3 regions of the Chryseobacterium sp. GW821-FHT04C04 genome follow, and region 2 is predicted to be linked to each of the others. Evidence: riboswitches for the same ligand, from Rfam matches in the RefSeq annotation. Region 2 holds a riboswitch; each other region holds the start of a gene.
The links. A riboswitch is a leader RNA that binds a small molecule or an ion and turns the genes downstream of it on or off. The one in region 2 is predicted to bind cobalamin.
Positions count from the first base shown of each region.

Region 1: another riboswitch for cobalamin. It lies ahead of AC07UM_RS10595 (TonB-dependent receptor plug domain-containing protein); the one in region 2 lies ahead of AC07UM_RS18845 (acyl-CoA thioesterase).
Region 3: another riboswitch for cobalamin. It lies ahead of AC07UM_RS04790 (T9SS type A sorting domain-containing protein); the one in region 2 lies ahead of AC07UM_RS18845 (acyl-CoA thioesterase).

Region 1 is NZ_JBWKTO010000003.1:141,452-147,169, forward strand. It holds gene AC07UM_RS10590 (YncE family protein) at 1-944, opposite strand, end outside; gene AC07UM_RS10595 (TonB-dependent receptor plug domain-containing protein) at 941-2,974, opposite strand; cobalamin riboswitch at 3,084-3,269, opposite strand; gene AC07UM_RS10600 (transporter) at 3,362-4,309, opposite strand; gene AC07UM_RS10605 (cytochrome-c peroxidase) at 4,320-5,369, opposite strand; gene AC07UM_RS10610 (MbnP family protein) at 5,362-5,718, opposite strand, start outside.
Region 2 is NZ_JBWKTO010000005.1:434,181-439,898, forward strand. It holds gene AC07UM_RS18825 (hypothetical protein) at 1-479, shown strand, start outside; gene AC07UM_RS18830 (GEVED domain-containing protein) at 532-1,623, opposite strand; gene AC07UM_RS18835 (ATP-binding cassette domain-containing protein) at 2,051-2,713, shown strand; gene AC07UM_RS18840 (hypothetical protein) at 2,744-3,544, shown strand; cobalamin riboswitch at 3,578-3,756, shown strand; gene AC07UM_RS18845 (acyl-CoA thioesterase) at 3,873-4,256, shown strand; gene AC07UM_RS18850 (HD domain-containing protein) at 4,313-4,903, opposite strand; gene AC07UM_RS18855 (XAC2610-related protein) at 4,912-5,607, opposite strand.
Region 3 is NZ_JBWKTO010000001.1:1,071,694-1,077,411, reverse strand. It holds gene dnaG (DNA primase) at 141-2,126, shown strand; gene clpP (ATP-dependent Clp endopeptidase proteolytic subunit ClpP) at 2,238-2,924, shown strand; gene AC07UM_RS04790 (T9SS type A sorting domain-containing protein) at 3,140-4,213, opposite strand; cobalamin riboswitch at 4,313-4,506, opposite strand; gene AC07UM_RS04785 (esterase-like activity of phytase family protein) at 4,742-5,718, shown strand, end outside.

The DNA.
Region 1 (5,718 bases), on a different contig from region 2:
TTATCAAAAATTCTGTTGGCGATGATCTGTTCTGTTTTTACATCAATGATCCCAAAGCTCTTTTTATAACTGTGGGTATTGTAATTGAATTCGTTTCCGTAGAAATAAAGTTTATCATTGACTATCGTCATTTCACTCACAGAGAGATTGAAATTTTTCTTCACAGTTCCCGTGGCCGCATCTATTAAATAAAGACTGGAAGGAACGTTATAATAATCTCCTCTTGAGGTTACATACAGATCACCATAATTGTCTTTTTTAATGTGGTGAAGGTTGATGGCCACATTTATTTTTTTGAGTTCAGTAAAAGTATTCAGGTCTATTACGGAAACGGTATTATCATAATCAGGGGCTTTGTATCCTCCGGAATTGGCAACAAATAATTTATTTCCTACAATCTCCATTTCTTCCGGCTGATAGCCCACTACGACTTCCCTCTGGATGGAAAGAGAAGTGGTGTCAATCTCCACTACTTTTCCTTTAGGTGCTTTTGGATTAATAGCTACAGGTCCGGCATAGCTGCTGGCATAAGCTTTCCCGTCTTTAAAGGCAAGATATCTGCAGTTTTGTAATGGAATAGAGGTAATACGCTTGGCTGTTTTAGCATCCAGAACTTCAATTTTGTTGGAAACATTGACAACAATGTAGAGTTTACTTCCGTAGACTTTGATATCATTTCCTACATCTCCCAGCTCTTTTACGACATTGGGGTTAATTTCTGCGTAGATATTTCGGTAATAGGTTCCTTTGGTGTAATCAAAAAAATCCAGGGTACATTTATTGCTTCCCATATTTCCTTCATTCAGCATGTAAAAGCCTTTTATAACAGTATTTTCTGAGGGAAGTCCTTCTACCACTTCCTGACGGACGATGACGTCATCTGTACGGCATGAAGTAAGAAAAGCTAATACAAGAAATAGAAAATAAAAGTTTAGTTTTCTCATAGGGTGAAGTTTAGAATAAGTTTAAAGTTTCTTCCGGGCATTGGATAATTGATGACAACATCATAATATTGGTTGAAAATATTATTCATTTCAAGGCTTACTTTAAATTGATGATTGGCCCAGTTGAATTTTTTCTGAACAGACAGATCATGAGTATACCATGGCTGTACATAATTGTATTGAATATTGTCCTGGTTCACATCATAGCGTTTTCCTACATACATTGCACTGTAATTGAAACTCCAGTCTTTATAGTCTGCCATCAGGCTGAATGATCCGCTATGCCAAGGTGTATAAGGGATCTGATTCTTATAGAATGTATCCTCCGGATCAGTCATATCCCTTGCACTTTGATAAGTGTAGGAAAGCAATGGTCTAAGTTTTACTTTCCCCAGCTGCATTTCCGTCTGAAGATTTACATCTGCTCCAATGATTTCAACCATTCCCAGGTTCATCATCAGCCAGCGGAACATACTTCCGTTAGGTGCGGCTACAATTTTATCCTGCACCTTGTTATAATAGCCGTCTACTTTAGCATAAAAGCTTTTAAAGAAGTGGTTGTTATAATTCTTCTGATAGGTAAATCCTACATCATATTGATTGGTAAATTCCGGTTTCAGATACGTGTTTCCGATATTGGTATAATACAAATCGTTGAAGGTTGGAAGTCGGAAAATCCTTTTATAGAAAGCTCTAAGAGTAAGCTCCGGAATGATCTCAGGCTGATAGCTCATAAATACGGCAGGTGTCCACTCTCTTGCATCTCCCGGTCTTTTGTTTTTTCTTACTTCTTCAAAGGTAAAGGTTCCTAAAAGGCTTCCCAGAATTTTGAATCTGTTCCACTGATATGTTGTTGCCAATGCTACCAATGTGGTGTAACGTGTAGGATAAGAAAAGTTATCCAGATTGGCATCCAGATTATTGTACTGAAAATCTCCACTCAGACTGACATCCCAATTGGGTGTGATAGAATAGATATTGGATGAGGAAAGATAGAGTTCTCGTTGGATATAGGTGTTATCGTTATAAATAATAGACTGCGAACGAACCGTATCCATGAAATGGGTATAATCGTAAGCAAATTTTGCTTTCAGCTGGGTTTCAAATTTTGGAAACAGCTTTTTTCGAAGATTAGCCTGTACAAAATAATTTTCATCGGAAAGTCTTGCGCCTCTCCCTCCAAAACGACCATTGACAATAGGTGCCGGCATGCCACGGTCTGAAATATAACCATAACCTCTGATGTTCCAGCTTCCGTTATTTAAGGTTCCGTTGAGAGAAGTTTCAAAACGCTTTGCTTTGATATCCGAGTCCTGTCTCTTTGCGATGGTATCATAGGCCTGTTGTCCATCAGGATATTTCTTAGCATACCGGAATCTATAAATTCCGTCACTCTGCATAAATTCTCCACTGAAGCTGGCAGAAACTTTGCCTGAAATCTTCTGCTCTAATCGGAATGATGGATTGAAAAGATCAATGGAAGCACTTTTTGCTCGTATAACCAAATTTGTTTTTCTTGCTCCTTTAAATACAGGAGTTTTAGGCTGTAAATAGATAGATCCCGAAGATCCGAAGTCTTTTGCCGGCTGGAAGATTTCACTTTTCTGCCCGTTATACAATGATATTTCTTCCAGATCATCCAAAGAATATCTTCCCAGATCTACCAGTCCGTTTTGGGCATTTCCCAGTTGAATCCCATCATAGAAAACACCTACATGCTGGCTTCCCATACTCCGGATATTAATGGTTTTCAAACCACCCAAACCACCATAGTCTTTGATCTGAACGCCGGAAAAATACCGCAGAGCATCTGCTACAGAATGACTGTTCAGTCTTTCCAGCTGCTCGCCCTGTAAGGTTTGTGCCGGAAGGATTTCTTTAAAATTCTTTTTGTAAAGATTGATTCCTTTAATGGTCTCTTCCTCCAGACTATCTTTTTTCTTGGTTTGGGAAAACAAAAGTTGAGATGTTATCACCAGTATTGTGAAAACAGCTTTATGAATTGTAGAAGTAGTTAGTTTTGCTGCCATTAGCTCATTTAAGATAATGATGACACTAATGGATATAAGAAAACAACGACAAAGCACAGCTATCACTGCACAGAATCATTGATGTCCTAAGCTTTATTCCACGAAAGCGTCAAACGATTATTTTCTGGCAGGTCTTCTGACTTACTCCATTTTTGAAATCCTTCCCATAAAAAAAACAGTGGATATATTTTTCAAAAATCTTGGTGTGGAGCTTACAGCAGCGGGTCTGTCCCGGATTTTCACCGGATTCCCTTTTAAGAGCTTTTTAGGGCTCACCAAATTTCGGCAAAGATAAAGAATTATTCCTAACCCCCAATTAAAATCATGATTCATAAACAATTAAAGCTCCCGAAGGAGCTTTAACATCATTTTATTAAGGGTTTCACTTTAAATTCCAATATTCAGGAAAATACTGAATCTCGACTTTGCTTCAATATCTCCGCCTGCCAACCGGGTATACATAGGAAGCATGAGTTCAGTTCCCAAACTTAGCTTTTTATAAGAGGCTTCAAATCCTAGTTTCCCATACAAAGCACTTCCTGCAGTATTGGGTAAAGCTTCATCGAATTGTTTATTCTGGGCATACACTTCTCCCTGAACGCCCGTCTTTACAGAAAAAATAGATTTTTCATTTCCCGCAACCTGGTAAAAACCCGTCGCAGCATAGTTCCATTGGTTTCCAAAACGGTAATTTTTCTTATTTTCCGTCTTGATCGTATAGTCTGTATTGACCATTACTGCCACTTTATCTTTCTGAAACTTATAATTCAAAGCGGCCTGATAATCCCAGCTTCCAGTTCCCAGCTGAAAACTCGGATTGACACCGGAAACTCCTTTTTCATCAAATTTCCCCAAAGGAATTTTCACTCCTAAACCTCCGCTCAGATGGTGGAAATTATCTTTAGAGCTCATCAGCTGGTAAATTCCCATCAGATTCAGATCCCCTATTCCATTGATTTTGATATCTCCCTGTAAGGTTTTCTTTTCATGGAAATGGAAGGGCAGACTTGCATATACACTCAGCTTTTTAGTCAATGGAATTTTCCCCCAAAGCTGCAGGGTATTGAAATACTGATCCTGCGTAAGATCTTTTACAAATAAATTTTCTTTGGCTTTGTAATGCTGGGCAAAGTATTTGATTCCGATAAACTGTGGGTTCAATAAAGATTCAAAGCCTGAAGATCCGTTTCCTGCTGCACAGCCGCAAGCATCACAATCATCATCAAAATCGAATCTGCTAAAGGTATCCGGAGCACTATAAGCACTGTCTCTAATGGTATTTGCCTGATACAGATTAAACAGGATCAAACTTAGTATCAATATAATCTTCTTCATTTTTTATAAATTATTCTGCAAATTTTGGATTGGATATAAAACTTTTGTCTGACAGTGTTTTCAGGAATGCAATGATCGACTGTTTTTCCTGACTGTTCATGGTAATTCCTATATGACCGTTCTGTTTCAGCTGTGGATCCAGATTGGCATTATCTTCTACCTGATTCGAATAGAAATTAAGGACCGCATCTAAGGTGTAAAATCTCCCGTCATGCATGTAAGGTGCTGTATATTCTACATTTCTTAAACTCGGAACACGAAATTTCATCCAATCTACCTGATTAAGGGTTACCCTGTACCGTCCTGCATCCTTAAATTCCGTGTTATAATACATTCCTGTATTCCGGAAACTCTCATCAGTAAACAGTTCTCCGCTATGACAGGAAGCGCACTTCTGCCCGAACAAAGCCATTCCCTGGGATTCTGCTGAAGTTAGTTGCTCTTTTCCCTGCTTGAATCTATCATATTTTGAATCTGCAGAAATCAACGAAGCCATAAACTGCGACAAAGCTTTTAGAATTCGTTCTCCTGTAATTGTTTCATCTCCATAGGCTTCTCTGAATAATTTTTTATACTTCTGATCATCTTTTATCTTTGAAATAGCGTCCGGTATGGAGCTGTCCATTTCATTAACATCTGTAATCGGGCTGATGGGCTGTTCATTCAGATTATGGATCACTCCGTCCCACATATATCGTTTCAAAAAAGCCATATTCTGAATAGGTGGTGCATTCCTGATTCCTATTCTATCGTCAACACCATGGCTTACGGTATGCCCGTGATGGGTAAAGGCATTTTCCTGAATATGACAGAAACCGCATGAAATGGTATTGTTTCGGGAAAGCCTTCCTTCATAGAATAATTTCCTTCCCAACTCCACTCCATTTTTTGTCACGGGATTGGTTGATTGATCAAAAGTCATTTCCGGGAAATAAGAAGGAAACTGCAGGTTATAAGCTTCATCTTTTTCCAACGGCTGAATCACCTCATCAGAACAGGAAATACAACTTAACAGAAATACAAGCAAAACCAGTATCGTTTTAACAAAAAAATTAATCATTGTGAACGTGGTCTACTTTAAACATTTTTGTAAGATTATTGGTAACATCTGCCAAGTGTTGGTTTGAGCCCATCAACATATCATTGGCCGTTGTAAGAGTAAGTGTCTTTTCTCCGCTCAAAAATTGGTTAAGATCTGCCAAAATGTGAACAGAAGGACGGATTGTTCCTGTTACTCTTGCTGTTGTCGGAAGATTCAATGTAATTTCACGGTATAGGTCAGGCTGCTCATTAGCAGTAACATTCCCCATATTTCCAGTGTGATTCATAAATTCCTTTGAAGGGGCATCATTCCCATATTTCCCTTCCAGTTTTACAAAGACATACCCGGCAGCCCATGACCACGTCAT
Region 2 (5,718 bases):
AAAGTTCACCTTTTGGTGCTGCATTCGGAAATGATAAAGCAGAAGCAGATACCTCTTCAGGCACAGATATTGAATATTCACCTCTGAACGAACCTAAGGATAAAAAAGACAATCAAAACATCTCTCCTAACCCACTTATCATCATTGCATTGCTGACTGCCATTGCAGGAATTGCCGTTCAGGTGATGAAGAATATCAGAAAGAAATATCTTTATCATATCATTCTCTCTATGATAGGGCTCGCCTCTTTACTTGTTTTTTACCTGACGTTTCAATCCAAGATGGAAGGATTTGGAAATAATAAAATGGCGATGGGATTCGGAAGTGATATTTCGATCAGCTATGGTTTCGGGACTGCATTTTATCTATGTGCCGTTTTATATCTTTTCGTTCTTTTATTCTATGGAGTATTTTCTTACTTTTTAAAAAATAATCCACAAGCCATTTATGGCTCTACAAAACAAAATACAGAATCTTAAAACTGTGTTCCAGATAAAAAAAAGAGTGTTTTTCCAAACACTCTTTTTTATTTTATTTCTTAATGAATTTTAGTCGGGTCACCTTTTCTCTGTCTTTCAGCTGGATAAAATAAACGCCTTTTGAAAGGTGATGAAGGCTCACTTTATGATCTGAAACTTTACCTTCTTCTGTCTTTTGTCCCACAGCATTATAAATTTCAAAATTGGCTGATTCTGAAATGCCTGAGATATTTAAAATATCCGATGCCGGATTAGGATAAATTTCAGGCTGTACAGATTTTGCTAATTCTTCAACACCTAGTGTAAGATTTATAATATCTACCCCATAATCTTCAACCTCGCCATAGGTGAATGTTCCACAAGCATCTGTAGGTATAGTTTGACTTGAAATCACACGCATTACAGTACCACACGTTGTCAGTGCTGCAAAACTTGGAATATTAAATACAGACACAGCCGGAGCTGCCTGAGTAACATTATTAGCAACCATTACTCTTTCATTGGCTTCAAAAATACCGTTAGCATTAAGGTCTATCCATGCAGTAACTGCTATTGTGCCAGGCGTTCCTGTCCAGGTATTGCTTACCGAAAGTTTATTGCCCACACTTCCTACAAGAAATTTTATTCTACGATTTACATCGCTTCTGTAATCCGTATAGTTGGAAGAGCCCGAATTGCTTATCATGGGCATTCCTACCCCTGAAGAAGTTACTGTAACATTGGAAATATGCATCATACTTGTATCTGTGGAAGCACTTGCGCAGTAATTGACAACTGTTGTAAAAAATATAGGATTGGACCATGTTCCCGTTATCGTGTTACATCTTTTTGCGACTTGTACTTCATACACCGTACAAGGCTGCAGATTCGTAATAGTAAAGGAGTTTTGGCCCGATACAGCAGTCACTGCCATCCAGGTAGTCGTTCCAGGTATTCTGTATCTGATGGTATTATCCGGAGTATTGGGATCTGCAGTCCAGGTAACCGTTGCGGAAGTAAGAGTAATGTTTGATACCAGAACATCCGCTGGGGCATTTGTATCACAATAGAATAAAGATTTTGATCCTTCTTCTATTTTGTTTTCTGCCTGAAAGCTGGAAATTCCCAAAATAAAAGAGAATACATAAAGTAGTTTTTTGGTCATGTTTATTAGTTTTAAAATTCCCTTGAAAAATAAGGAGTTTTCCGGAATATACTTTACATTTACTTCAAATATTATTGTATTTTTCCAATACATTTGAAATTAAAAATATAAAAGATACATTTCATTGGCATCTCATTTTTATTGTTACTATTATGATCAAAAACTTTTCTATTCTCTGGATTTTTTATAAAAAGATAGTACTTCCCACCCTGCTGTTTTCATTGCTCATTTCTTTTTTGCTTCCCTTCGGGTTTGAAACGTTTGGATTAAGTTTTCTTTTAATTTTACCAGTCCTTCATTACTTTATGTATGAATTAAGGTTTAAAAACGAATATTACTTCTACGCCAATGTAGGACTTTCAAGAATCTTTCTTTGGGGCGGAACTGTTTCATTGAGTCTGATTGTAAAAATTATAACCTTATTCTTATGAGTAAACTTCATATTGACAGTGTAACAAAATCCTTCAATGAGAGAAAAATTTTGCAGGACATTTATATTGGATGTGAAACGGGTCAAATTACAGGGCTATTGGGTAGAAACGGAAGCGGAAAATCAACCTTATTAAAAATCATTTTCGGCGTTATCAGCAGTGATACTCAGTTTATCAGATGTGATGACAAAGTTTTAAAAAATAGATCAGACCGGAAAAACAGGATTTCCTATTTACCGCAGAACCTCTTTCTCCCTAAATACGAAACCGTTAAAAGACTGATTCCTCTTTTCTGTAATAAAGAAAACACAGACCTCTTATTTTCCTCAGAACTCATATATCCATTTCTTCATGAAAAGCCTAAAAACCTTTCCAAAGGTGAGCAAAGACTTATTGAAACTTTGATGATCATTCATTCTGAAGCTGATTTTGCTTTACTGGACGAACCATTTCACAGTCTTTCTCCAAAAGTTTGCGAAAAATTAAAGAAAACCATTCGCCAACAATCAAACGATAAAGGTTTTATCATTTCTGACCATAATTATCAGGATGTTCTGGATATTTCAGACTCAATATATCTGCTTTCTGACGGCCATCTGAAACAAATACAAGATTTTAAAGAACTGCAGCGGTATAATTATCTCCCGAAAAGCATTTAATTTATATATTTGGGGGATCAAAAAATTTTCATGATGACTTTCATAAACAAAGCATTCTATGTATCCGCTTTCAGTATTTTTTCTTTAGCCTTTGTAAAAGGACAGAATAAGGTTCCTTTCGGAGTTGTAAAAGCTGAAGAGGGATATGCCAATGTACGGGTTCATAAAGACAATTACCGAAAAATTGTAGACAAGATCCGTATGCGTAAAGGTGATGTATTCGTTTATGTAAAGCCTGCTCCCGGAGAGACAGAATGGATCTGGATCAAATATCCTGAAAAACAGGATGATGACAAACCGTTTGTACGTTATGAAACTCTTGATAAAGAAGGAATGGTCAATAAAGAACGTATTGCTTATATCGATCAGCTTCCGGCGTATACTCCTTCAAAATCTAAAAACGGAAGATCACTTATTTTCACAGACAATTCTGATCCGAAAATTCCTACTGCCCAAAGAAGCAAGGTTGTGATTGATGTTTATCCTTCCAACGCCGGCTACCGTAAAAAGGAAAAAGATGCAGAAGGAAAACTTCTTACCATCGATAAAGTAAAGCCCTGGGGAATTGGAAACGACCTTCCTGAAGGAATGACCGAGATCAAATCGATCAGAGTACAGCAGCCCGGAAGAGGTTCTGTCTTTGTAAGAGAAGCGATCAAAAACATGTTCCAGCCTACCATGGATTTTGAGAATATTGGAGTAACCTCTCTTGACAGCGACAATATTTTCCTATACATGATAAATGGTTCAGGAGAGAACAGATATACCACTCTCTGGACGATCAAGAAAGGTAGAGTAATCAGCCAGATTATTTACCATAATCCGGAATAAATTCATTATTTTTGCACTCGAAAAGTTTTACACTTATTCATCACAGAAATTGGTTCTGCATCACTGCAGATTAAAAGGGAACCGTGTGAAAATCACGGACTGTCGCGCAACTGTAAGTAACTGAAATCTTTATCAAGGATCCACTGTGCGAGGCATGGGAAGGAGATAAAGATGTTACGAGTCAGGAGACCTGCCTTTTTCTTAAACATGTAACTTTCGCGATTTGAAGTTGTATTGATCTGATGGATTGTTTCAGGAATTCTATAAGTTCCTGTCATTGTTCTGTTATTTTAATATCATTTTATTTCGCTTTAATTAATAATGATATATGACTACAGAAGAAAGAATTGAAGCATCCGAAACCAGAATCTTTAAAGCGGTTTTCCCTAACACAACCAATCATTATGATACCCTTTTTGGAGGTACAGCGATGCAGCTGATGGACGAAGTAGCTTTTATTACCGCAACCCGATTTGCAAGAAAAAGAGTGGTAACAGTGAGCAGTGACAAGATCGATTTCAAGAAACCTATTCCTGCCGGAACGATTGTTGAGTTGATCGGAAAAGTGTCATACGTAGGAAAAACCAGTATGAAAGTAAACGTTGAGATCTACACCGAGCAAATGTATTCCTATGAAAGAGAAAAAGCCATTGTAGGTGATTTCACTTTTGTAGCGATAGACGAATTCAAGAAACCAATCCAAATACTATAAATAAAAAGCTTCGGGCGGCCTTTGGCCGCCCGAAGCTTTTTATATTCTTATCAAAGTTATTTTACCACTTTTTCTGTTTCCAGACTTCTATTCAGCAGCAGTTCAAAAGCCTCTCCCATTTCATCTGAAGCTCTTGTGATTGCATTTTCAAGTATATTCCTGATTTGCTTTTCTGTTACTCCGGCTTCTGTCCAGCTCTTTCCTGAAGTATGGGAATTCAAGATAAATGGCATGATTCTATCTATTCCACACGCAAAAACAGCATCCGGTGTTTTCTCTTCTTCAAACTCAAGCCACAAATTAAAGAATTCCGAACGTAAAGGTTCATCCAGAATTCCGAAGATCTTTTGAGCAGATGCTTTCTCTCTTTCAAACTTTCCTACCATTGCTTTTTCATCAAAAATAAAAGTGTCTCCGGCTTCTATTTCCACCAGATCATGAATGGATAGCATTCTTATCACCCTTAACAAATCTATATCGGTACGGTTTTTCGCATATGGATAAAGTATCTGAGCCAGAATGATAATCTGCCAGGAGTGTTCCGCTGTATTTTCTCTTCGGGAATCGTCTGCATTATAATTCCTTCTCTGTACATTTTTCAAAGCATCCACTGCCAGGATAAAATCGATTTCTTTCTGAATTTTCATCTTACTTCTTATTTTCTATTATATTGATCTGCAGGATATACCTTTGTTTTGGTATTCCATTTATTATTGATCTTTTCTTTCGTTATTACTTTTACCCGATCTTCATTGGTTGTATCTTCTTCCTTTTCAAAGACCATATCCAGTCCTTTATTCGGAATTACGACATATTCCATCGTAAAAATTTTGCAGCATCCTGACTTTCCATAGGCGATGAGGCGTTTGCGCTTGGCATCAACATCAAAAATATCAAGGGAATTGGAAGCAAGATCCGTAAGCTCTTTACTCTTCACAAATGCCATTCTGGTACTATTGAACACATATACATCGTATGAAGCAGCGCTATAGTTCCCCATATTTCCGTTCCTTATGGCAATGTCTTCTGTTCCGTCAAAATTAAAATCATCTATAATCACAGAATTTTGCGGCTTCGTTAACTGAATCATTTTCCCCGGGGTCAGCTTCTGGCTTTCTTCTATTTCCAGAACAAGGTCATCGGAAACAAAAGTCTGCACCTTACTGTTTCTGTTATCAAACAGCTCCACAGTCCCCTTCCCACTGCATCGGCTGTCATAACAATTTTCTACCTTGATGATAGCACTATAGTTTTTTGACGCATTTTTTACTTCAAACTGATATTGCCCGAAACATAAAGGACCCAATACAAGAAAAGCCGATAAGTTCTTATACTTATTTAAAATATTCATGGTAATAGTAATTTGGATTTAAGTGTTTTCTATTGCTAACAAAAATACGAATCATAATACCGATCTCAAAATATCAATCTCATTATCTCTCAGAATTTGTAACAGCTTTAT
Region 3 (5,718 bases), on a different contig from region 2:
GAATAAAGACCATAAAGATAGGTGAGTAGGATTGAAGCTACAATTGATTTTTGAGAGCAAACCCGAAACTCACATCTTACTCTTATACTCTCACTCTCAAACTCTTTCAATTTCTACATAAAAATACTTAATTTTACAGCATGATTTCTAAGCAGACCATTGATAAAATATTCTCCACGATCCGCGTTGAAGAGATTGTGGGCGAATATGTGCAGTTGAAAAGAGCAGGGTCTAACTTTAAAGGACTGAGTCCTTTTCATGAAGAAAAGTCTCCCAGTTTTGTCGTTTCACCAAGCAAACAGATCTGGAAAGATTTTTCAACAGGAAAAGGGGGTACAGCAATCTCTTTCCTTATGGAGATTGAAAATTTCACTTATCCTGAAGCGCTTCGCCATGCTGCCAAAAAGTACGGTATTGAAGTAGAAGAAGATCTGCGTGAAATTTCTGAGGAAGCAAAAAATGCCCAGACAGAAAAAGATATTTTATATAAGATCCACGAAGTAGCGAATACCTATTTCCAGGAGATCTTGTGGGATGATAAGGAAGGCAGAAGCATAGGGCTTTCTTATTTTAAAGAGAGAGAACTTAAGGATGATATTATCAATAAATTCCAGCTGGGATATTCTCCTGAAAAAAAGAATGCTTTTACGGCGTATGCCCTGGAAAAAGGATATACGAAAGAAATTCTTGAGAAATCAGGACTTTCTATTTTCCCGGAAAACACGCCGGGAGGAGTAGACCGTTTCAGGGATAGAGTGATCTTCCCGATTCACAGTTTTTCAGGGAGGGTTTTAGGTTTTGGAGCCAGGATTCTTAAGAGTAATGTCAAAACAGCAAAATACCTCAATTCGCCGGAAACGGAGATTTATCATAAATCCAATGTTCTTTATGGATTAAACCAGAGCAAGCAGTCCATTTCAAGGAAGAATGTCTGTCTTTTGGTGGAAGGATATATGGACGTGATCTCTCTTCACATGTCCGGAATTGAAAATGTAGTGGCCAGTTCGGGAACTTCTTTAACTACCGAGCAGATCAAACTGATCAAAAGGCTTACGGAAAATGTAACCATTCTTTTTGATGGTGATAATGCAGGTATTAAAGCCAGTTTCCGAAGTATAGATATGCTTTTGACTGAAGGAATGAATATCCGTGTATTGCTTTTCCCTGATGGAGATGACCCGGATTCTTTCGCCAGAAAACATCCTCAGGAATACGTTGAAAAGTATATCGAAAATGAAGCGATGGATTTCATCGACTTTAAAGCGGAAATCCTGTTGAGAGATGTTGGAAATGATCCTATTAAAAAGGCTGAAGCAATAAGAGATATCGTGAAATCGGTTTCTTTTGTACAGAATGCACTGAAAAGGGAAGTCTATCTTAAGGAAGTATCCAATAAGTTCGGACTTTCTGAGCAGAGTCTTTTCAATGAGCTAGGGGTTCAGAAGCAGATCACGCAGAATCAGACTCATCATGTGCAGCAGCAACCGAAGGAAAATGTTGCTCCTAAGATGGAGATTGTTCCTTTGGATAAGGAAAAAGAAGATCCTTTTTTGTTCGATGTATTGTTTATGGAGAATAAACTTGTAGAACACATGCTGGCATTTGGAGATATTGTTCTGAAACGTAAAAATGAACAGGGTGAAGAATATCAGATTACAGTCATTGAGGAGATTCTTCATCATTTTGAAGAAGAGCAGTATGCATTTTTAGTCAAAGGAAATGAAATCATTATCACTCAGGTAAGAGAAGGAATTCAAAAAGACGAGCTCAGAAGTGGAAACTTTTTTGTATCTTTTATGGATGAAGAGATTACCACAAAGGTTGTAGATGCTTTGATTCCGTTGGATGATCTTGAAAATTGGGCTTCCAGAAACATCTATCCACCCAATTACGGAGATAAAGTGGCGGATCAGATCCAGGGAGATGTTTTATTGCACAAATACAGATATATTGATTATTTAATCACAGAAACGGCAAAAGAACTGGATCAGTACAGCAATACAGATGAAGGAAAATATTATGAACTGATAAAAAAGATTACCTTACTGAAACAGGCTTCCATCAGATTGAGCAATATTATCGAATATTCACCTATCAAAGGGATTTATGTAGATCGTAAGAGATAGTTTGAAGTCAGTTTTTTTTGATATTCTGTGACAAAAAGTCCTATAAAATTTTAGGAATAAATATTGTAATTTAAACTTCAGGAATATTTAAAAATAATACATAATAAAAATATGGACATTAAAAAAGAATTCAGAGATTTCTCTGTAAAGCACTTAGGAAATAACGGTTTGGTTACCGATCAGTATATGGGAATGTATGGCCCAACGAATCTTACTCCGTACATCATGGAAGAAAGAAGATTAAACGTTGCTCAGATGGACGTTTTCTCCCGTTTGATGATGGACAGAATTATCTTCCTGGGAACAGGTATTGATGATCAGGTAGCAAACATCGTTACGGCACAGCTTTTATTCTTAGAAAGTGCAGACCCATCAAAAGATATTCAGATCTATATCAACTCTCCTGGTGGTAGCGTATATGCCGGTTTAGGTATTTATGATACGATGCAGATCATCAAGCCGGATGTAGCGACAATCTGTACAGGTATGGCTGCTTCTATGGGAGCTGTATTATTGGTTGCCGGAGAAAAAGGAAAACGTTCTGCGCTTAAGCACTCAAGAGTAATGATCCACCAGCCTTCAGGAGGTGCTCAGGGAGTAGCTTCAGATATGGAGATCAACTTGAGAGAAATGCTGAAATTAAAGCAGGAGCTTTATGAAATCATCGGTCACCACTCAGGACAAACGTATGAGTGGGTAGAGAAATCTTCTGACAGAGATTACTGGATGACTTCTGAAGAAGCTAAAGGTTACGGAATGGTAGATGAGGTTCTACAAAGATCTACAGAGAAAAAATAATTGATTATAAAATCATAAGAAACCGCACCCATCTGGTGCGGTTTTTTGTTTACCACAAAAGTTTTTTCCCGGAAAATTAAAACGCTTACAAATACTGGAGACGTAAAATTCCCCTCTTCAGGAGGAGTGAAAATTCAAATAATTTTTGACGGGGTGGTTTTACGTGTAGTTCTGGACATATCCTTATAAAAAAAGCGCCTTTCAAGGCGCTTTCTCTATTTCTTAACCATTTTATGGATCGTAGTACTTTCAGCAGTTTTAATTTCAACAAAATAAACCCCTGAAGTTAAAGACTGGATCGTAATCTTTGCTTCCTGAGAAGTCATTACCTTCTGTCCTGTGGCAGAATACATATTCACTTCCTTCAGTTTCTCAGCAGTTTCAATCTGAATAAAATCACTTGCAGGATTAGGATAAATACTGAATTTTTTCTTATTCACATCGGACGTTCCCAGTGTTGCATTAGATGCTTCAGTCGGGGTAAATGGTCTTCTCTGTCCAAAACTCAATCCCAACCAGTCGTTGTTGCTCAACTGAATCTGAGAAAGGTTAGTTTTGGTTTGCCAGCTCGACAAGTCTTTTCCTTTATACAACTTCCAGCTATCTGATCCGGAAGCGTTCCCGGTGAATGAATTCAATGATAAATTGGAAATCTGATTATTGACGGATGTAACATTAAAATAGGAAGTCTGTGACTGGATCAGTTGTAAAGCCTGTTCAGCCGTTATACTTCCATTATATTTTATTCCAAAGACAAAAGAATTGGCACTTCCGTTGGCATTATCAGTTCCAAAATCGATTACGATAAGACTTGTATTGCTTCCTGTTCCAATCCAGTTGGTAACCTGAGATGGAGTATACCATGTAGAGCTGTAAGCTGCAACGGGAGTAGAGGGAGGAGTATCGTAATGATCAAGACCATATGCCACTCCATACCATTTTCCGTCAACCAATGGAGTATACCCTACACCATTGTTCCACGTCATGTTTGATGCGCTGGGCCCAGACCATGTTATCCAGCTATCATCAGTAGTGGAGGTGTGATGATTATAATTCAGAATAGAAAGATATCCTGTAGGAATGTCAACCTGCATTTTGGATTCTGCGGCCACAATTGCATTGATAAGATCTTCCATCACTAAATCATTGCTATCAAAACGATATCCCCACGCATAAGAATTGGGAGTATTATCGTCATTAAAATCAGCAATGAAATAGGCCTTTTTAGAACCGGTTCCTACCCAAAATTTGATGTCGTTTTCTGTGAATTGGGCCGACAATAACTGCATACAAAGCAGTAAGAAAAAAAGATAGATTTTTCTCATGATATAATTAAATTAAAGTTTTATTCCCGAAACTTATCTTCAGAGTAAAAATAATTCCTTCTCTGAAGCCCGTATCTTAAGGCAGGTCTCCTGGCTCACATCTTACAGCTTCCTTCCCGGATTTTCAGACCCAGTGGATATTGTTGTGCTATAAGTTTAAACAGTTTACAGTTGCGGGTACAGCCCAAGATTTGAATATTATTCTCACTTGATTCCCTATTAATGAACATTGTTCAGCCTTAAAAAACGCTGCAAATATATCATATAAATAGGTGAGTCCGTTTTGTGAATTATTTTTTTTTAGAGATTCTTAAAAAGCTGATTTTCATATTAATTAATGATTGGGTTGAATGATTAATGTTTTATTTTAAAATTCAATGTTTTTCTGTTTATATTCAATTCATTTTGAGGTTCCATTGTTAAAACACAATTATCATTATATTCAAGATGAGTTTACAATCAATTTATACTTTCGCAGCCATAAAAGTGAATATGAAAAAATTACTATTGTCTGTTGTAGTGCTGGCAGTATTGGCTTCATGTAAAAGTGATGATGATACCACAATGATTAACCAGGATATTAATTATTCCAAACTCCCTCAGGAGTTTCCATTTACCAAATTGGCTACGATAAACGGAGTAGATGTTATCAATGGCGGATTTGGCTCCGGAGCTGCGGCTCACCCTACGAGAAAAGGCGAATTTTATGTCATTACAGACAGGGGACCCAACACGGACTTCCAGAATGGAAAAAAATTCTTAACCCCTAACTTTACTCCTACCATTATGCATTTTAAAATCAATGCTGATGGAAATGTAGAGGTGATCAAATATATTAAGCTTAAAAATCCATCGGGACAGCCTATTACAGGCTTACCAAACCCTGTAGGAATGGGGAGTACAGGAGAAATAGCCTATGATGCATCCGGAAATGTTCTGGGTACGGATACATATGGCCTGGACAGTGAAAGTATTGTTGCTGCGGCTGACGGTACATTTTGGGTTTCTGATGAATATGGTCCGCATATCGTGCATTACAGCGCAGATGGAGTAGAAATGGAAAGAATAAGCCCGATAGGTGTAAATACAGGAACAAGAAAATTACCTGCTGTTTTAGCCAAAAGAAGGGCTAACAGAGGAATGGAAGGACTTGCTATGACCCCGGACGGAAGAACATTGGTTGGAACAATACAGTCGATGATGTATGTGCCCAGCAAAGCATTGGCAACCAATACTAGCTTAACAAGAATTGTCACATTTGATATTATTACAGGGCAGACCAAGCAGTTTTTATACAAACAGGATGGAGGCGCTTCTGACTCGGTTTGTGATATTACGGCATTAAGTAATAATGAATTCTTAGTGATTGAAAGAGATGGAAATTTCGGATCTCAGGGAGGGCTTAAAAAGGTATACAGAATCAACCTGAGCAATGCCAGTGATGTAAACGGAGCTGATATTAATGCTGT